Regions from separate parts of the Geobacillus sp. Y412MC52 genome, predicted to be linked through region 3. Evidence: predicted binding sites of a transcription regulator. Region 3 holds the regulator's gene; each other region holds the start of a gene.
What was found. The regulator LexA, encoded in region 3, represses DNA repair genes until DNA is damaged. The targets are predictions, from matches to a motif close to CGAACATATGTTCG.
Positions count from the first base shown of each region.

Region 1 (7,077 bases), 630 kb from region 3:
AATAGATTTTTTGCAAAATATAGAAAAATATAACTGCTGATGGTATGATAGGAGTAGTGGGTGAGTTGATTAAGAGAGGAGACGAACGGATGAAAGTCAATGAATTCATTGTCTTGGAGCAATTCATCGTAAGCCGTTATACGATGGCGATTCTCCCATACTTTTTAAACAGCGATGTGTATGCGAAAGTCATTGAGGAGGACGGCGAATATATCATCAAACAAACGCCGATGGACATTATTAAACATAGTTGCGATTACTATGGAAGCAGCTTTCAAGGGAGAAAAGAAGGAACAAAAGCCGTCATTGGCATCACCCATAAAGCGCCGATCGCCATTGAACCAGCCAATGAAATTTACGTATTTCCAACCGCCTCTCCGCGTGACTCCCGCTGCGTTTGGCTCTCGCACATGCACGTTTATCGGTATGAGCCTGCCAAATATGAGCGGACCATCGTTTATTTCCGCAACGGAAAAAGCATATCCCTCGATGTTTCCTGCAAATCGTTCATCAACCAGTTATACCGAACGGCTCAACTGCGGACAAAATTATCCGAGCGGATGGAAGCGAGGGAGCGCAAACTCCAATACATATTTCGCATGCAGCAAGAAAAACAGAGTTAGCTGAACAAATTGATAAAAATGGTTTTTCCTAAAGATGAGTTCAAATTAGGCGCCTGGACGTGTAAAATAAAGATATAAACGGCATTTGAATGGGGAATAGACATGGATATGGAAACAATCAAACAATGGTTCACGCTCGACAGCATCCTTTCCCTGCTCGAACAATACCGCTCTTTCGGCGTGCTTCCCGGCATCGCAGCGACGTTGCTTGAGTCGTTTTTTCCCATTTTGCCCATGTTCGTCTTCGTGATGGCGAACGCAGCGGCGTTTGGACTATGGAAAGGGTTTCTGATCTCTTGGCTAGGCGCTTCACTTGGCTCGCTCATCGTGTTTTGGCTGACGCGGAAAGTGGGGCAGAAGCGTTTTTTTCACTTTGTCCGCCGCCACCCGAAAGTGCGGCAGTTTATGCATTGGATTGAGCGACACGGATTTGGTCCGCTGTTTTTGTTGTATTGCTTTCCGTTCACCCCATCGGCGCTTGTCAATATTGTTGCCGGACTGTCGCGCATCAGCCGCCAGCAGTTTGTATTGGCGGTGCTGCTAGGAAAGATGATCATGGTGTTTACCATCAGTTTTATCGGCTATGACTTGAAGGCGCTCATCCGTCAGCCGCTGCGCACGGCGATGATCGCCGCAGTCGTTCTGTTGCTTTGGTACGCCGGAAAACGGGTGGAAGCGCGATTTTCGTTGACGGAAGAACAAGGCCGCGAGGAGGGCGGAGAGTGACCAAGCAAAAAGAAAAACGAGGCCGCCGATGGCCATGGTTTGTTGCCGTTTGTGTTGTCGCCACGCTTCGGTTGTTCGTGTTCAGCAATTACATGGTGGAAGGAAAATCGATGATGCCGACGCTAGAGAGCGGCAATTTGCTGATCGTCAATAAGCTTTCCTACGACATCGGGCCTATTCGCCGGTTCGACATTATCGTTTTTCACGCCAACAAAAAGGAAGATTACGTCAAGCGGGTTATCGGCCTGCCTGGCGATCGGATCGCGTACAAAAATGACATCTTGTATGTCAACGGAAAAAAAGTTGACGAACCGTATTTGCGCCCGTATAAGCAAAAGCTGCTTGACGGCAGGCTGACCGGGGATTTTACGCTTGAGGAGGTGACCGGGAAAACACGGGTGCCTCCCGGCTGCATTTTCGTTCTTGGCGACAACCGGCTTAGCAGCTGGGACAGCCGCCATTTTGGGTTTGTCAAAATCAACCAAATTGTCGGCAAGGTGGACTTTCGCTACTGGCCGTTTAAACAGTTCGCCTTTCAGTTTTAACCTTCATCTCGAAAGAAGTCTTCCTCTTCTATAACGAAGTGAAGTTTCGCAGACCAATAAATGGATCCTTCGAAGCGAGGTTGTTCAGTCGTCCGACAGTCGCTGACATGTCGGCTGGCTCCACAAAAAGAAACAAACGTTAACGTTTCAGATTGCCTCTATATAACCCGCAGCCGAAGGGCGTTTTTTTTCTTCCCAAAAGCGAACATACGTGCTAAAATAAAAAAATAAAGGAAACGAATGGTGGTGGATACAATGTCGCTGCGGTTTTTGCTCGGACGGTCAGGAAGTGGGAAAACGGCTGTCTGCCTCGAAGAAATTCGCCGCCAGTTGCAAGAGGATCCAAAAGGAAGGGCGATCGTCTATCTCGTTCCGGAGCAAATGACATTTCAATGCGAATACGCGTTGATACATACCGAGGGAGTGGACGGGATGATTCGCGCCCAAGTGTTCAGCTTCACCCGTCTCGCTTGGCGCGTGCTGCAGGAAACAGGCGGCATGACCCGGTACCACATTCATGATGTTGGCGTGCAGATGATGATCCGCAAAATTATTGAGCAACGCAAACAAGAGCTGAAACTGTTTGGCCGCGCGGCGGACAAACATGGGTTTATCGAGCAGCTGAATGAAATGATCGCTGAATGCAAACGGTATTGCCTGACGCCGGGCGAACTCCGCCGACATGCTGAGGCGTTCGAGGATGGGCCAAGCCAGCCGGGCCGCCGCTTGCTCGCTGACAAGTTGAGCGATGTCGCGCTTGTGTATGAGGAACTTGAGCGGAGTCTTATCGGCCACTATCTTGATTCGGAAGATTATTTGCGCTTGCTCGCTGAGCATATTCCGCGCTCAAGTTATTTGCGGGATGCCGATATTTACATCGACGGCTTTCATCATTTCGCGCCGCAAGAATATATGATCATCGAACAGCTTCTTCTCCATTGCCGGCGCGTCACCGTTTGTTTGACGATCGACCGCCCGTATGACGACGGAATGCCGGACGAACTTCACCTCTTTTATTTGCCGGCGCAAACGTACCGCCAGCTGAGGGAGTTGGCGCTAAGCAATGACATTGCGATCGAAGAGCCGATCGTGCTTTCGGCCAACCGACGCCATGAAGACAGGGCGCTCGTTCATCTTGAGGCGCAATTTCACCGACGCCCATTGCTTCCATATGGTGCAAAGACCGATGCCGTTCATCTTTATGAGGCGTCCAATCGCCGAGCAGAAATCGAAGCGGTCGCACGCGAAATCATCCGCCTTGTCCGCGATGAAGGGGCGCGCTATCGCGACATTGCGCTGATCATCCGCCAGACGGAGGCGTACCGCGATCTGGTGAAAACGGTGTTTTTTGATTTTGGGATCCCGTATTTTATGGATGAAAAAGAACCGATGCACCACCACCCGCTCATTGAACTCGTGCGCGCTGCCTTAGAGACGGTCGTGACGCGTTGGCGATATGAAGCGGTGTTTCGGGCGGTGAAAACGGATTTGCTTTTTCCAACGGACGGCGATCTGCACATGTGGCGCGAGGCGGCCGACAAGCTCGAAAACTATGTGCTTGCTTACGGAATCAAAGGGGATAAGTGGACAAACAATGAGCGCTGGGCGTATCGGCGCTATCAGGCGCTTGACGGTTTGAACGTACCACAAACGGATGAAGAGCGGCAGTTTGAGGACATGCTCAATGAATGGCGCGAGGCGTTGGCCGCTCCGCTTCGCCGGTTGGAGCGCCGTCTGCGCCGGGCGGAGGACGGACGCGGGTTTTGTATGGCATTATATCTGTTTTTGGAAGAATTGCAGATTCCAAAAAAACTAGAGAAAATGAGCGCGCAAGCGGAAGCGGACGGCCGCCTCGTTGAAGCGCGCCAGCATGAACAGGCGTGGAACGCCGTCGTCGATTTGCTTGACCAATATGTAGAAATGCTCGGGGCAGAATCACTGCCGCTCGCTGAGTTTGTCAAGATTATCGAGGCTGGGCTCGATCGGTTGGAGTTCTCCCTTGTGCCGCCGGCGATGGACCAGGTGATCGTCGCTCAGCTTGATCGCTCTCGTTTAATTGACATCAAGTATGCGTTCGTCATCGGCGCCAACGATGGCGTTATTCCAGCGAAAGTGAAGGAAGACGGGCTGATGGCGGAAGTGGAGCGCGAGCAGCTGCGTGAGTTGGGGGTGGCGCTCGCCCCAGGGGGACGGGAGCAGCTGTTTTATGACCCGTTTTTTGTCTACTTGGCACTTGTTTGTCCGAGCCGGCGGCTGTATGTTACATATCCGCTTGCTGATGGAGAAGGGAAAGCGTTGATGCCGTCGCCGCTCATCAAGCAGCTTACGGAACTGTTTCCGCATGCGCCGGTGCATCTGTGCGGCAACGACCCGTTCGACGCCCCGGCAGAAAAAGCAGAGGCGTTCGTGACCGCGCCGCGGGCGACGCAAACGTATTTGATCAGCCAGCTCCGAGCATGGAAGCGCAACTACGGCATCGATCCGCTTTGGTGGGATGTGTATAACACGTTCATCGGCCATCGGGACTGGAAGGAGCAGGTGCGGCATGCCGTCTCCGCGCTCTTTTATACAAACGGAGCGACGCCGCTCAAAAAACAGTGGAGCCAGCGGCTGTACGGCAAAAAAATTCAGGCGAGCGTCTCGCGCATGGAGCAGTTTCAAAAATGCCCGTACGCCCATTTCGCATCGCATGGGCTGCGGTTGAAAGAGCGCAACGTTTTCCGACTTGAGGCGCCGGATGTTGGGCAATTGTTCCATGCCGCCATCAAGCAAATCGCCGACCGGCTGCGCGAACAGCATCTTGATTGGCGCGAACTGTCAAGACCAGACTGTGAACGGCTGTCGGCCGAAGCGGTCGAGCGAATCGCCCCGCTCATCCAGCAGCAAGTGCTCTCAAGCTCTCATCGCTATGAATATATGAAACGAAAATTGAAACACGTCGTTGCCCGTACAACCCATGTGTTAAGTGAGCATGCGCGGGCGAGCGGTTTCGTTCCGATCGGACTTGAGCTGTCATTCGGCCCCAATGGCGACCTGCCGCCGCTTCGGTTTCGGCTGCCCGACGGAACAGTGATGGAGCTTGTTGGGCGGATCGACCGCGTCGATAAGGCGGAAAGCAGCCAAGGAGTGCTTCTGCGCATTATCGATTACAAATCGAGCGCGAAAACGCTCGATTTGACGGAAGTATATTACGGCCTGGCGCTGCAAATGCTCACCTACCTGGACATCGTGCTGACGTATGCCGAACAGCTCGTTGGACAGCCGGCCTTGCCAGCCGGGGTGCTTTATTTTCACATCCACAATCCGATCGTTCAAGCGAAGCAATGGGTGGATGATGAGGTGGAAATGGCGAAAAAGTTGCTTGAACCGTTTCGGATGCGCGGGCTGTTGCTCGCTGACGTCGAGGCGATCCGGTTGATGGACAGCCGAACGGAAGAGGGACAATGGTCGCTGATTGTGCCCGCTCAGCTTACGAAAAGCGGGTCGATCCATTCGCGTTCGTCGGTGGCGAGTCCATCCGACTTTGCCGCGCTCCGCCAGCATGTCCGCCGTTTGTTCATCGACATCGGCGGGCAAATCGCCGACGGCGTCGTGTCGATCGCCCCGTACAAGTTGAAAGATAAAACAGCGTGCGAGTTTTGCGTCTTCAAACCGGTCTGCCAATTTGATGAGGCACTCTCCGGCAACGAATACCGGAAGCTTGCCCCGCAAACGAAGGAAGCGGTCATCGAAAAACTAGCGGAAGGGAAGGAAGGATAAATGAACGCCACGATTCGCCCGAAGCCGGCTGGGAGCCGATGGACGGATGAACAATGGAAGGCGATCGCCGCGGGCGGCCGAGACATTCTTGTCGCCGCGGCGGCCGGATCCGGGAAAACGGCCGTTCTTGTCGAGCGGATCATTCAAAAAGTGACGGCGGAAGAAGGAGCGGTCGATATCGACCGGCTGCTTGTCGTTACCTTTACCAATGCGGCAGCCGCGGAGATGAAAGCAAGAATCGGCGAGGCGCTCGAGCGGGAATTGGCCAAGCGTCCGCATTCGCTCCATTTGCGACGTCAACTCAGCCTGCTTCCCCGCGCCGCGATCTCGACGCTCCATTCCTTTTGCTTGGATGTCATTCGCAAATATTACTATTTGCTTGATTTGGATCCGTCGTTTCGCATCGCGGATGAAACGGAAATCGAGCTGTTGAAAGAGGATGTCCTTGAAGAGCTGCTTGAGGAGGAATACGGAAAGCCGGACAACGAGCGGTTTTTCGCTGTCGTGGATGCCTATACGGGCGACCGGAGCGATGCGGAGCTGCAGGAGATGATTGTCGCCCTTTATGAATTTTCCCGCTCCCATCCGGAACCAGATGAATGGTTGGCCGGTTTGACCTCGATGTATAATGTCGATGAACGAACAGATATAAAGACGCTGCCAGCAGCCCGCTATATCGCGCAACATGCCGCGATGGAGCTGGCGGCGGCCAAACGGCTGATCCGAAGGGCGCTTGAGCTTGCTGAAGAGCCGGGCGGACCGCGGCCGTATGCTGCTCGGCTCCGTGAAGATTTGGAGCGGATTGCCGAGTTGGAGGTGCATCTTTCCGGAACGTGGGATGGGTTGCATCACGCGCTCAAGGCGCTGTCGTTTGGGCGGCTGCCGGCCTGCCGCGGCAAGGACTATGACGAGCGGCTGATCGACGAAGCCAAATCGCTGCGCGATCAGGCGAAAAAGAAAGTGGAGGCGCTGCGCGACAATGTGTTTTCGCTCGATCCATCCGTTTGGCTCCGCCATATGCGGGAAATGAAGCCGATCGTTGAAACGATCGCTAACCTTGTCCGCCGTTTTGCCGTCATGTTCCAAGCGGCGAAACGGGAAAAAGGAATCGTTGATTTTTCTGATTTGGAGCATTATTGTTTGCATATTTTGCGGCGGCGCGATCCGGAAACGGGCGAATCGCAGCCTTCCTCCGCCGCCTTGGAATACCAGGCGCAGTTTGATGAAGTGCTTGTTGACGAGTATCAAGATACGAACCTCGTTCAAGAAGCGATTTTGCAGCTGGTGAAAAAAGGGAGCGAACGAACAGGCAATTTGTTTATGGTCGGCGACGTGAAACAGTCGATTTACCGATTCCGCCTTGCCGAGCCGATGCTGTTTTTGGACAAATACAAACGATTCACCGCCGACGGGGAAGAAGGGGG
Region 1 is NC_014915.1:646,895-653,971, forward strand. Features, by position in the region: gene GYMC52_RS03350 (competence protein ComK) at 90-623, shown strand; gene GYMC52_RS03355 (TVP38/TMEM64 family protein) at 726-1,349, shown strand; gene lepB (signal peptidase I) at 1,346-1,894, shown strand; gene addB (helicase-exonuclease AddAB subunit AddB) at 2,150-5,653, shown strand; gene addA (helicase-exonuclease AddAB subunit AddA) at 5,654-7,077, shown strand, end outside.
Region 1: a site for LexA is predicted at 2,097-2,110, ahead of addB (helicase-exonuclease AddAB subunit AddB). Genes of this name have one in related genera too.

Region 2 (7,077 bases), 1.2 Mb from region 3:
TTGCCAAGCATGGACAACGATGATTTGCGGCGCGGCAAACCGACGAACCATAAAGTGTTCGGCGAGGCGATGGCCATTTTGGCCGGGGACGCTTTGTTGACGTATGCCTTTCAATTGATGGCCGAAATCGATGATGATCGCGTGCCGCCTCCCGTCCGTCTGCAGCTCATCGAGCAGCTCGCGAAGGCGGCCGGCCCGGAAGGCATGGTCGCTGGACAGGCGGCTGATATGGAGGCGGAAGGAAAAACGCTGGCGCTTGCGGAACTGGAATACATCCACCGCCATAAGACGGGGAAAATGCTGCAATACAGCGTGCACGCCGGCGCCCTGCTTGGCGGCGCCGATGGTCGGCAGACGCGCGAACTCAACGAGTTCGCCGCACATTTAGGCCTCGCCTTTCAAATTCGCGACGATATTTTGGACATTGAAGGAATGGAAGAAAAAATCGGCAAGCGAGTCGGCAGCGACCGCGACAACAAGAAGGCGACATATCCGGTGCTTCTTTCGCTAGGCGGTGCTAAAGAGAAACTGGCGTTTCACATTGACGCCGCGAAGCGCCATTTGCAGCAAGCCAAAATCGATGACGCGGTGCTGGCCTACATTTGCGAGCTTGTCGCGGTCCGCGACCACTGATGCGGGGCGGCGGCCTCTTGTTCCCGTTGTTCGCTTTCCTTCGGGGCGGAGGCGGCCTTGTTTTTTTGGTTGTTTTCCGCCGGGCGGCCGCCGCAAGTTCTATAGATACACCACAAAACGCGTCCTAGTGGTGACGGGCTGCGTTGGCGGGAAAAGTCGATTTTTCGCGCCGGATCATGTATAATAATACTACCTGTACGAGGAGAAACGGCTCGGAGAACGACAGAATGAAAGCGAGTGATCTTTGTTGGACTTGACAAAAATTGACCATCCGCGCGTTGTCAAAAACATGTCCATTCCTGAGCTGAAACGGTTAAGCGCCGAGATTCGGCGGTTTTTAATTGAGAAGTTGTCGAAAACAGGCGGACATATCGGCCCGAACTTAGGGGTCGTCGAGCTGACGATCGCCCTCCACCGCGAATTCGACAGCCCAAAAGACAAGCTCATTTGGGATGTCGGACACCAGTCATATGTGCATAAAATTTTGACCGGACGCGCCGCCGCGTTCGACACGCTCCGCCAATACAAAGGGCTGTCCGGGTTCCCGAAACGGAGCGAAAGCGAGCATGACGTGTGGGAAACGGGCCATAGCTCGACGTCGCTGTCGGCGGCGATGGGAATGGCGATCGCCCGTGATTTGAAAGGGACGGATGAATACATCGTGCCGATCATCGGCGACGGGGCGCTCACCGGCGGCATGGCGCTTGAGGCGCTCAACCATATCGGGCATGAGAAAACGGATATGATTGTCATCTTAAACGACAATGAAATGTCGATCGCCCCGAACGTCGGCGCGTTGCACAACATCCTCGGTCGGTTGCGCACCGCCGGCAAATACCAGTGGGTGAAAGATGAACTGGAGCTGCTGCTCAAGCGCATCCCAGCGGTCGGCGGCAAGCTGGCGGCGACGGCCGAGCGGCTGAAAGACAGCTTGAAATATTTGCTTGTCTCCGGCGTGTTTTTCGAAGAGCTCGGGTTTACGTATTTAGGCCCGGTCGACGGCCACGATTTTGAGGATTTGCTTGAGAACTTGCGCTATGCGAAGAAGATGAAAGGCCCCGTGCTTGTCCATGTCATCACGAAGAAGGGAAAAGGGTACAGTCCGGCGGAAAACGACAAAGTCGGCACATGGCACGGCACAGGGCCGTACAAAATCGAAACCGGCGCTTTTGTCAAAACGAAAGAGGCCGGTCCGTCATGGAGCGCGCTTGTCAGCGAAACCGTGCGCCGGCTCGCCCGCACCGACCCGCGCATCGTCGCGATTACGCCGGCGATGCCGGTCGGCTCGAAGCTGGAAGGATTCGCAAGCGAGTTCCCCGATCGGATGTTTGATGTTGGCATCGCCGAGCAGCATGCGACAACGCTTGCAGCTGGATTGGCGACGCAAGGGATGAAACCGTTTTTGGCCATTTATTCGACATTTTTGCAGCGCGCCTATGACCAAGTCGTCCATGATGTATGCCGGCAAAACTTAAATGTCTTTTTCGCCATTGACCGTGCTGGGTTGGTCGGGGCGGACGGCGAAACGCACCAAGGGGTGTTTGACATCGCCTTTTTGCGCCATGTGCCGAACTTGGTGTTGATGATGCCAAAAGACGAAAACGAAGGACAGCACATGGTGTACACCGCCATCCGCTACGACGACGGGCCAATCGCCATGCGTTTCCCGCGCGGCAACGGGCTTGGCGTACCGCTTGATGAGGAGCTGAAAGAAATCCCAATCGGCACGTGGGAAGTGTTGCGCGACGGCTGCGATGCGGCGATTTTGACGTTTGGCACGACGATTTCGATGGCGCTTAAGGCGGCCGACGAGCTGGCGAAAGACGGCATATCGGTGAAAGTCGTCAACGCTCGCTTTTTGAAGCCGATGGACGTGGCGATGCTTCACGAACTGCTTGAGAGCCGCCTGCCGATCTTAACGGTCGAAGAGGCGGTGCTGCAAGGCGGCTTTGGCAGTGCTGTGTTGGAGTTTGCTCATGATCATGGTTATCACGGAGCGGTCATCGAACGGATGGGCATCCCGGACCGCTTTATCGAACATGGAAGCGTCAGCGAGCTGCTCAATGAAATCGGGCTGACGTCGACCCATATCATCGACCGCATCAAAACGATGATGCCAAGAAAACAGAAAAGGGCTTGAGACATGAAAGGAAAAAAAGAACGGCTCGATGTGCTGCTTGTTGAACGAGGGCTGGCGGAAACGCGAGAAAAGGCGAAGCGGGCGATCATGGCCGGGCTTGTCTATTCAAACGACGTTCGACTCGATAAGCCCGGAGAAAAAGTGCCGGTTGACATTCCGCTTGAGGTGAAAGGCAACCCGCTTCCGTACGTCAGCCGCGGTGGGTTGAAACTGGAAAAAGCGTTGCGCGAGTTTCATATTCGCGTGGAAAATAAAATTGTTCTTGACATCGGCGCGTCGACCGGCGGTTTCACCGACTGCGCCTTGCAGCATGGGGCGAAGCTGACGTATGCCGTCGATGTCGGCTACAACCAGCTTGCTTGGAAGCTGCGTCAAGACGAGCGCGTCGTTGTGATGGAGCGGACGAACTTCCGCTACGTGACGCCGGATCAGTTTACGAAAGGGCTGCCGGAAGTAGCTGTCATCGATGTCTCGTTTATTTCGCTGCGTCTCATTTTGCCGGTCGTCAAGACGGTCATGGTGCCGGGCGGCGATGTGATTGCGCTCGTCAAGCCGCAGTTTGAAGCCGGCAGGGAAAAGGTCGGCAAAAAGGGGATTGTTCGCGACCCGAACATTCACGAGGAAGTGCTCGAATCGATCATTCAATTCGCCTGTGCGGAAGGATTCGATGTTTTGCACTTATCCTATTCGCCCATTACAGGCGGCGATGGCAACATTGAGTTTTTGCTTCACGCCGTTTATTCGGGAGAAAATCGCAAAGGGGAAAACCGTCTGTCGATGCCGATCGCACATATCGTACGTGAGGCGCACGCCCATCTACGTGGCGACAGGACAGAGGGGAATGGCGAATAGAGGCGGGAAACAACAGCGTGGCATTTTGCAAGCAAAGAGGTGGCGCAGTGTGAACAAAGGGCAAAGGCATATTAAAATTCGCGAAATCATTATGAACCATGACATTGAAACGCAAGACGAGCTTGTCGACCGGCTGAGAGAAGCAGGCTTTAACGTCACCCAAGCGACCGTCTCGCGCGACATTAAAGAAATGCAGCTCGTCAAAGTGCCGATGGCCAACGGCCGCTACAAGTACAGCCTTCCGTCCGACCAGCGCTTCAATCCGCTGCAAAAGCTGAAGCGGGCGCTTGTTGATGTGTTTGTGAAGCTTGACGGAACGGGCAACTTGCTCGTCTTGCGGACGCTGCCGGGCAACGCCCATGCCGTCGGCGTCTTGCTCGACAATTTGGATTGGAACGAAATCGTCGGTACGATTTGCGGCGACGATACGTGCCTGATCATTTGCCGGACGCCGAAAGATGCGGAAAAAGTGTCCGACCAGCTGTTGTCCATGCTCTAGGCGAGGACCGGCCCAGCTCCCGTTCTGCGTTCAAGGACGGAACGACAGGGCGGTCCTCGTTTGCAAACCCGAACATACGTGCTATAATCAAAAGTGGAATTAATCGGACAGGCAAGGAGTGATGAAATGCTCGCCGAGCTGTCGATTAAAAATTTCGCCATTATCGAGTCGCTCTCGTTGTCGTTCGACAAAGGGCTGACGGTGTTAACCGGCGAAACGGGAGCCGGCAAATCGATCATCATCGACGCGATTCATTTGTTGATCGGCGGACGCGGCTCCGCTGAATTTGTCCGCTTTGGAGCGGAAAAGGCGGAAATCGAAGGGCTGTTTTTGCTTGATGATGACCGCCATCCGTGCTGGCAAAAATGCGCAGACGTTGGCATCGACGCCAGCGACGGCATGATCGTGTTGCGCCGCGATATTTTCGCCAACGGCAAAAGCGTCTGCCGCATTAACGGCAAGCTCGTCACGACGGCGGTGCTGCGCGACATCGGGGCGACGCTTGTTGATATTCACGGCCAGCATGAACATCAAGAACTGATGGATCCGTCCCGCCATCTGCCGCTTTTAGACGAGTTCGGCGGCCTAGAGGCGGCAGAGGCGCTTGCTCGCTACCGCGCCGTCTACGAGCGGTATGAGGAGCTCGGAAACAAATTGAAAAAGCTGAGCGAAAATGAACAGCAAATGGCGCACCGGCTTGATTTGCTGACGTTTCAGCTGCGCGAAATCGAGCAGGCGGCGCTCGAGCTGGGCGAGGACGAGCGGCTGATGGAGGAAAAAGTTCGCATCGTCAATTTTCAAAAAATTTATACCGCGCTGCAGAAAAGCTATGAGGCCCTCTCCGGAGAGGGACGCGGGCTTGATTCGATCGGGGAGGCGATGCGCCATCTCGATGACGTCGCAGGCATGGATGCAGCGCTCAAAGATGCGCATGAAACGACGTCGAACTGCTACTATTTGCTCGAGGAAGTCATGTACAAGCTGCGCGATCAAATTGAGGAGATGGAGTACGACCCAGAGCGGCTCGATGCCATTGAAAGCCGTCTCGCGGAAATCGGGCAGCTCAAACGAAAATACGGGGCGACGATCGCCGATATTTTGCACTACGCCGAGACGATCGCCGAGGAAATCGAGACAATCGAAAATCGCGAAACGCATGTGCATGAGCTTAAGCAGCAGCTCGCTCTGGTGACGGACGAGTTGCTTACGGAGGCGAAAAACGTCACCGCTGTTCGGCAAACATATGCCCAGCGCCTGATTGAGCGCATTCATCAAGAACTGAAAGACTTGTACATGGACAAAACGAAATTTGACATCGTATTTGCCAAGCGCGAAGGATCGCTTGACGCCCCCTTGGTCGACGGCGTGCCGGTTAGGTTCCAAGAAGACGGCATCGATGTCGTCGAGTTTTACATTTCGACGAACGTCGGCGAGCCGTTAAAACCGCTCGTCAAAGTCGCTTCCGGCGGCGAGCTGTCGCGCATTATGCTGGCGTTGAAAACGATTTTTTCCAAACATCAAGGAGTGACGTCGATTGTTTTTGATGAGGTCGACACCGGTGTCAGCGGACGCGTCGCCCAGGCGATGGCGGAAAAAATTTACCGCATCGCCAGCCAGTCGCAAGTGCTTTGCATTTCCCATCTGCCGCAAGTCGCTGCGATGGCGGACACGCACTTGTTGATCGCCAAAGAGACGGATGGGGAACGGACGAAAACAGTCGTGAGGAAGCTCAATGAGGAGGAGAAAGTGAAAGAAATCGGGCGGATGATTTCCGGCGTCGAGATGACGGAATTGACGAAACGGCATGCCAAAGAGCTGTTGGAACTGGCGGCGAAAATGAAACATTGATTCCTGTTTCCCCTGTTCGTCGAGGGGAGGCGCATCCCTCTCAAAGCGGGCCGATTCCGCCTGCCTGTTCTGCCTTGGCGCCCGCTTTCCTTAAGAGAACTACGGTGTTTCATAAAGATAAGCAAAAAGCCGCGCGGCTGTCCGGATGCAAGTCCATCCAATTCCGGGCAGCTTTTTTATCGGCAGGGCGATTATATTTTCCCCGGTTCAGGCAAAATTAAAACTGTAACCGTTTTTGCATGGTGTAGGCGGGAGCGAGGAGAGTGGACGACATTGAATAAAGAAACGGCGCGAAAAATCGCAGGAGTGCTTCTCCTTGGTATATTGACGGCCATCGCCTTTTCCAAACCGATGAAGGAATATTGGCAAATTCCGAAGCAGCTTGTCCTGTTTGAAGGCGATGCGGTTGAATTTCCTGCCGCTTCCCTTCCCGTGCAAGCGGCCGTCAATGACCGAAACGCTCCCGAAACGCTCAATATTGAGCGAAAAAACGGTTCTCTGTCTGTAAAGGCGAAACGCCGCGGACATGAAACGATGGTGTTGCAGGTTGCCGGAATGCCGATCAAGCAAGTGGATGTCAACGTGCTGCCGACGCTCAAAGTCATTCCCGGCGGACAATCGATCGGCGTCAAGCTCAATACCGTCGGCGTTCTTGTCGTCGGTTACCACCTTGTCGAAACCGAAAACGGGAAAAAATCGCCGGGAGAGGCAGCCGGCATTCAAGTCGGCGACATCATTATCGGCATTAACGGCCAAAAAATCGAAAACATGAGCGACCTCTCCCCTTTCATCGAGGAGGCCGGCAAAACGGGAAAACCGCTTCATCTAAAAATTCTGCGCGATCAGCACTCCATGACGGTGAAGCTCGTTCCGCTGAGAGACAAGCATGACGATGTGTACCGCATCGGCCTGTACATTCGCGATTCGGCCGCCGGCATCGGGACGATGACATTTTACGACCCCAAATCAAAAACATATGGCGCACTTGGCCATGTCATCTCTGACATGGATACGAAAAAGCCGATTGTCGTGCAAAACGGGCAAATTATGCGCTCGACCGTCACATCGATCGAAAAAGGGACGAGCGGCAATCCAGGTGAAAAAT
Region 2 is NC_014915.1:2,480,256-2,487,332, reverse strand. Features, by position in the region: gene GYMC52_RS12160 (polyprenyl synthetase family protein) at 1-633, shown strand, start outside; gene dxs (1-deoxy-D-xylulose-5-phosphate synthase) at 881-2,773, shown strand; gene GYMC52_RS12150 (TlyA family RNA methyltransferase) at 2,777-3,625, shown strand; gene ahrC (transcriptional regulator AhrC/ArgR) at 3,675-4,124, shown strand; gene recN (DNA repair protein RecN) at 4,251-5,972, shown strand; gene spoIVB (SpoIVB peptidase) at 6,246-7,077, shown strand, end outside.
Region 2: a site for LexA is predicted at 4,194-4,207, ahead of recN (DNA repair protein RecN). Genes of this name have one in related genera too.

Region 3 (7,077 bases):
GAAGCAAGCTGTACAATAACATCGACCCGTGCCCGGCTGACAAGACAAACCGGTCGCGGTTGAACCAGTTTGGATTCGCCGGGTTATGATCCATAAATTTCGTCCAAAGCGTGTACGCCATCGGCGCCGCGCCCATCGGCATGCCCGGGTGCCCGGATTTCGCTTTTTCGATCGCGTCAATCGACAGCGTTCGAATCGTAGTAATCGCCAACTCCTCGATTGAATGCGCCATCGTCTTCCTCCCTTTCATCAACATGGTGTCATTTACTATCATATAGAAAATCGATCGGCTTGTACAACGTTATTTTCCGGGCCACCCCTCTTTCGACCGTTTAATGGAAGCGCCGCCGCTGGCTTTCCTTTAATTTTTTCGGCGTCACGTCGTTGCCGTTCGGGTCAATGACGGTCACTGTATGGAGCATATCGGTCATCGCCTTGCGGAACGCTTGAATGTACTCACGGCGCAGCTTCGCTTGCTCGAAGGCCTCTTCGGCCGACAAGCCGGCCGTTTTCGCTTTTTTCGCCAGTTCATTGATGCGGGCTAATTTATGTTTGGCAAGCATTGATCATCTTCTCCTATCTGCCATATTCTCACTCTGTTTTATCTTATCTGATCAACCGGGAAGATGGCAACGATGGCATCTTGGCTTCCTTTGCCCACTCGCCGCTTTAGGGTCAGGCGCAGTACACGATCAACGCCGCCTTTGTTGCTCGTCCATATATTCCTGGTAACGCCGATGGACGGTCGCCTTGGACGCCTCGTAGCCGAAGCTTCGCATCGTCGCGGCGATATCGGCAAACGTCAGTCCGCGCTCGCGCAAGCGGACGATCTCCTCAACCGGCAGATCGATTCGATCGCGCCCGGCGTTTTCGCCCCGGCGCCTTAGGTTCCGCTCCGGTCGGTAGCCGCTGGCGATGGCTCGCTGCATGCCACGCTTAATTTTGGCGTTATGTATTTTTCTTTGGTACTCCTCGACAATAGCGATGATGGATAACACCATCTCATCGGCCTCCGACAGCGGCATCTCCCCGCGGTGGCTGGCGCTGTATATTTTCACCCCTTGCTTTTTCAAGCAATGCAGCAACGCCATGCGCGCATGGCCGCGCCCAAGCCGCGTTTCGTCTTGAATGAGCAGCACATCGACCTCGCCTTCCTCGCAAAGCGAAAGCAGCTCCAACACGCCGTCGCGGTCGGCTTCATAACCGCTCGCCTGCTCGGCGATCACTTTAACGACTTCAAATCCACACTCGGCCGCCAGCTGCTCGAGCTCATCTCGTTGCCTCGCGAGCGACGTTTCCTGTTCAGCTTTGTCCGTGCTGACTCGGCAGTAAATGACCGCCCTCATGGCCAATCCCTTCTTTCCATCACTGATTGACGGCCACCGAGCCGCCCTGCTTTGATTTTAACACAGGAATGACAATTTGTTCACCGGCGGCAAGACGCGGGCTCGGCAAATGGTTGACATCGACGACCCAGCGGATGAACTCATCAGGCGGCATATGGTGTTCCTGTTCGTACTGTTTTGCCAGCCCCCAAAGCGTATCTCCGGGAGCGACCGTGATCGTCACGTATTCTTTTTTATCGACCGGGCTGCTGGCGTAAACGAACCCTGCCAACACGAGCGCAAACAAAAATGAAAACAGAAAGTAATGCAGCAACGTTTTCCCCATTCTCCCCACCCTTTCTAGAATGTTTGTTCGCTTTCCTTCATTATAGTCAAGAACATTTGTTTGTGTCAATAAAAAACTCGAACTTATGTTTGTTTTTTCGTCTTCCGCATGGTATAATGAAGGCAAATGATGTGGCGAGAGGTGTGAAACAATGACGAAACTGTCAAAACGACAACAGCAAATTTTAGAGTTTATTAAACAGGAAGTAAAAACAAAAGGCTATCCTCCGTCGGTGCGGGAAATTGGGGAAGCGGTTGGACTGGCGTCAAGTTCGACGGTCCACGGGCATCTCGCGCGCCTAGAAAGCAAAGGGTACATCCGCCGCGACCCGACAAAGCCGCGCGCCATTGAAATTTTGGACAACGATATGGCCAAGGAGAGAGAAAAAGAGGAGATCATCTCGGTGCCGATCATCGGCAAGGTGACGGCCGGCCAACCGATTACAGCGGTGGAAAACATCGAAGGCTACTTTCCGCTGCCGAAGCGGCTCGCCGCCGGCGAGGAGCAGCTGTTTATGCTTGAAGTGATGGGCGACAGCATGATCGAAGCCGGCATTCTCGACGGCGACTACGTCATCGTCCGCCAGCAGTCATCGGCCAACAACGGCGACATCGTCGTAGCCATGACGGAAGACAACGAGGCGACGGTGAAGCGGTTTTTCAAGGAAAAAGACCACATCCGCCTGCAGCCGGAAAACGCCCATCTTGAGCCGATCATCGTCCGCGACTGCACGATTCTCGGCAAAGTGATCGGCGTCTATCGCCTGTTCGACTGACTCGTGCCGGCCTGCGCCCATAAAAAAGCTGCCCTGAAAAAAACGGGGCAGCTTTTTTATGAATCAGTAGAGTTCCATATATTGGTCCAATTCCCATTGATGAACCGTTGTCCGATACATATCCCACTCAATTTCTTTCGCTTCGACGAAATGCTCGAATAAATGTTTGCCGAGCGCGTGAATCATCACTTCATCGGACTTCAAGTTTTCCAACGCTTCATGCAGCGTTGCCGGCAAATCGACAATGCCTTCTTCGAGCCGTTCTTCTTTCGTCATGACGTAAATGTTTCGATCCACTGGCGCCGGAGGAGTGAGCTTGTTGCGAATGCCGTCAAGCCCAGCGGCTAAAAGCACCGCCATGGCCAAGTATGGGTTGGCCGACGGGTCAACGCTGCGCACCTCAATGCGCGTGCTCATGCCGCGCGAAGCTGGAATGCGGATGAGCGGGCTGCGGTTGCGCGCCGACCAAGCGACGTAGCACGGCGCTTCATAGCCTGGAACAAGCCGCTTGTACGAGTTGACGGTCGGGTTCGTCACCGCCGTAAAGTTCGGCGCATGCTTCAGCACACCGGCGATAAACTGCCGCGCCGTATCGCTCAACTGCAAGTCGCCGTTCGGATCGAAAAAGGCGTTTTCACCGTTGCGGAACAGCGACAGGTTGCAATGCATTCCTGAACCGTTAATCCCAAAAATCGGCTTCGGCATAAAGGTCGCATGCAATCCATGTTTGCGGGCGATCGTTTTGACGACGAGCTTAAACGTTTGAATGTCGTCGCACGCTTTAATCGCATGGGCGTATTTAAAATCGATCTCATGCTGGCCCGGGGCGACTTCATGATGGGACGCTTCGATTTCAAACCCCATTTCCTCAAGCTCGAGCACAATGTCGCGCCGGCAGTTTTCCCCAAGATCGGTCGGCGCCAAATCGAAATAGCCGCCGCGATCGTTCAGCTCCATCGTCGGGTGTCCTTTTTCGTCAAGCTTGAAAAGGAAGAATTCAGGCTCAGCTCCTAAGTTAAAGGCGTTGAAGCCAAGCGCCTCCATCTCTTTCAGCATCCGCTTCAAGTTATAGCGCGGACAGCCTTCAAACGGCGTGCCGTCCGGGTTGTAAATGTCGCAGATAAAGCGGGCGACTTTTCCTTTTTCTGAAGTCCACGGGAAAATGACGAACGTATCCAAGTCCGGATACAAATACATATCCGACTCTTCGATGCGGACAAATCCTTCGATCGACGACCCGTCAAACATAATTTTGTTGTTAAGCGCTTTCTCCAGCTGGCTGATCGGAATTTCGACGTTTTTGATCGTGCCCAAAATATCGGTGAATTGCAGGCGGATGTACTTGACATTTTCCTCTTTGACGATGTGTAGAATGTCGTCACGCGTATATTTTGCCATGTCCAAACTCCTCCCCGGCTCGGAAATCATTTTCCGTCATTAATGAAAGAAGCGAGCGAGATCTCCTTGGCGAAGCGATGCGCGCTGGAACCGCCCGGCCTGCAGCAATTCATTCCGCAAAATTTCGCGCAGTTCTTCGTCCGACAGCTTCGGTTTTCCTACTTTTTCGGCTTTCTCCGCCTGCTGGTGGCGTCCTTCCTCCCGCGCGGCAAAAATTTGCTTAATGCCCGCCAAGTTGACGCCTTGGTCGATCAAATCTTTAATTTCCAGCAAGCGGTCAATGTCATTGAGCGAAAACAGCCTCCGGTTGCCTTCGGTGCGCGCTGGCGAAACGAGGCCGTGCTCTTCATAATAGCGGATTTGCCGAGCCGACAAGTCGGTCAGCTGCATCACGATCCCAATCGGAAACAATGGCATGGAACGACGAATTTGGCTGCTCATGCCAATTCCTCCTCGCTTTTGATACCTTTATTTTACCATAATGTTAGGAAATGAGTCAATGAAACGTGACGTTTCCTCACAAACAAATCAACCGCTGTTCAAGCAAACGCTGAATGGCGGAACAGACGGCGATTTTCACATGCGAATACGTCAATCCGCCTTGCACATACGCGACATACGGGGGGCGCAACGGCCCGTCGGCCGTCAACTCAATGCTTGCCCCTTGGACGAACGTGCCGGCGGCCATGATCACTTTGTCTTCATAGCCGGGCATGTCGCTCGGATACGGAGTGAAATGAGCGTTGACCGGGGAGGAAGCCTGAATCGCTTGGCAAAACGCCACCATTTGTTCCGGATCGTCAAAACGGACGGACTGAACCAAATCCGTGCGCTTCGCCTTCCACGATGGCGAGGTTTTTAGTCCGATCCGCTCGAGCATCGCCGCTGTAAAAACCGCCCCCTTGAGCGCCTGGCCCACGGTGTGCGGCGCAAGGAAAAAGCCTTGATACATATCCGGCAAGCTGTAAAGCGACGGACCGACTTCCGCTCCAATGCCCGGCGAGGTCATCCGATAGGCGCACGCCTCCACATATTCCCGCTTGCCGACAATGTAACCGCCCGTTTTCGCCAAGCCCCCTCCCGGGTTTTTAATGAGCGAGCCGGCCATCAAATCGGCGCCGACATGGCATGGCTCTTTCTCCTCGACGAATTCTCCGTAGCAATTGTCGACAAACACGACGACATCCGGTTTGATCGACTTGACGAATGCAATCATGTCGCCGATCTCTTCGACAGTAAACGACGGCCGGTCTGCATAGCCGCGCGAACGTTGAATGCCGATCATTTTCGTCCGCTCATGGATCGCTTCGCGAACGGCCGGAAAATCGACCATCCCTTCTGCTGTGAGCGGCACGCTGCGATAACGAATGCCAAACTCTTTCAGCGAGCCGACGCCGCGGCCGCGGACGCCGACGATTTCCTCAAGCGTATCGTACGGAGCGCCCGTGATGTAAAGCAATTCATCGCCCGGGCGCAACACGCCAAACAGCGCGATCGCAATCGCGTGCGTGCCGGAAATGATTTGCGGGCGCACAAGCCCCGCTTCCGCTCCAAACACATCAGCGAAAATGCGATCGAGCGTATCGCGGCCCGCATCGTCATACCCATAACCGGTTGACGGGATGAAGTGGGCGTCGCTCACTTGATGGCGACGGAAGCTCTCAAGCACGCGGTATTGGTTGACGTCGACCAGTTCATCGATGCGGCGGTGAATCGGCGCGATTTGTGCTTCGATTTCCTCGATGAGAAGAGCGATGGTTTCTCCGTGTCTCCATTGTGTCCAAAACATAGATGAACCCTTTCTACCGTTGGAATGATTGCAGCTCCCCATACAAGGGGTGCGTCGGCAGCACGTACCCTTGGCAGTCGTACGTGCCTCCCTGTTCATTATAATGCCATTCGTGCAAAATGGTGTCCGATTTTAACCGAGCGAGCAATTTTCCTTCACCGCTTGGGATCGACACGTCGTAACGGGTCATTTGCTGTTTCACCGCCTCTTCAAGAAAATAGCGGAGCCGGTCAATGTCGGCGGCGGAAAGCGCGCTGATCATGATGGAAGCAGTCGTTGTCGGAATGAATTCCGACGCTTTTTGATCGCTTTTATTGTACACCGTGACCATCGGAATGGAAGAAGCCCCTAATTCAGCGAGCAGCCGCGACACCGTTCGCTCGTGCGCAACGTAATCCGGATGAGACGAATCGACGACGTGAAGCAATAGATCGGCTTCCGTCACTTCCTCGAGCGTCGAGCGGAACGCGGCGACAAGCGTCGTCGGCAAGTCTTGAATGAACCCGACCGTATCGGTGACAAGCACCGTGTAGCCGCATGGCAAGACACATTTGCGCGTCAACGGGTCGAGCGTGGCAAACAACAAGTTTTCTTCCAACGAATCGGCGGCGGTCAGCCGATTGAAAATCGTTGATTTGCCGGCGTTCGTATAGCCGACGAGCGCCACTTGAAACGCTTGGTTTTTTTGCCGGCGCTCGCGGTACCTCCCTCGATGCTCAGCAATGCGCACAAGCTCAGCTTTAATGTCGTCAATGCGGCGGCGAATATGGCGGCGGTCGGTCTCGAGCTTCGTCTCCCCCGGGCCGCGCGTGCCGATGCCGCCGCCCAAGCGGGATAGCGCCTCTCCTTGACCGCTAAGGCGCGGCAACATATACTCCAGCTGGGCGAGCTCGACTTGCAGCTTTCCTTCTTTTGAGCGGGCGCGCCTTGCAAAAATGTCTAAAATGAGCTGCGTCCGGTCAATCACTTTCACCTCGCCAAGCATTTTCGTCAAATTGCGCGCTTGGCTTGGAGAGAGCTCGCTGTTGAAAATAACCACGTCCGGTTCCAGATGCTTGACTATGGCGGCGAGCTCTTCCGTTTTCCCTTTGCCGATATACGTCGCCGGGTGCGGCGCTTCACGTTTTTGCGTCACCTCTGCCACAACCTCGCCGTTCGCCGTCGCAACGAGCGAAGCGAGCTCCTCCATCGAATAGCGAAACCGTTCATCATCGACACCAGCGAGCTGGCAGCCGACAAGGATCGCTTGTTCACGGCTCATGGCATCCCCCTTCCTTTCCCTCGCGGCGAACATGTTCTCTACGTTCATGATACCAAATCCCACCGTCGGTCTGCTAGTTCGTTCCAAAAAAACGATTGATTTTCCGCCGCTTTTGCCCCTACAATGATACAAGAACACCGCACGGAAAGGAACAGCACGAATGACGTGGGAAGTATTGAGCAT
Region 3 is NC_014915.1:1,276,260-1,283,336, reverse strand. Features, by position in the region: gene tkt (transketolase) at 1-232, opposite strand, end outside; gene GYMC52_RS06420 (DUF896 domain-containing protein) at 333-563, opposite strand; gene GYMC52_RS06415 (YneB family resolvase-like protein) at 693-1,346, opposite strand; gene yneA (cell division suppressor protein YneA) at 1,366-1,671, opposite strand; gene lexA (transcriptional repressor LexA) at 1,823-2,446, shown strand; gene glnA (type I glutamate--ammonia ligase) at 2,510-3,844, opposite strand; gene GYMC52_RS06395 (MerR family transcriptional regulator) at 3,884-4,285, opposite strand; gene GYMC52_RS06390 (aminotransferase class I/II-fold pyridoxal phosphate-dependent enzyme) at 4,362-5,633, opposite strand; gene hflX (GTPase HflX) at 5,647-6,894, opposite strand; gene GYMC52_RS06380 (trimeric intracellular cation channel family protein) at 7,055-7,077, shown strand, end outside.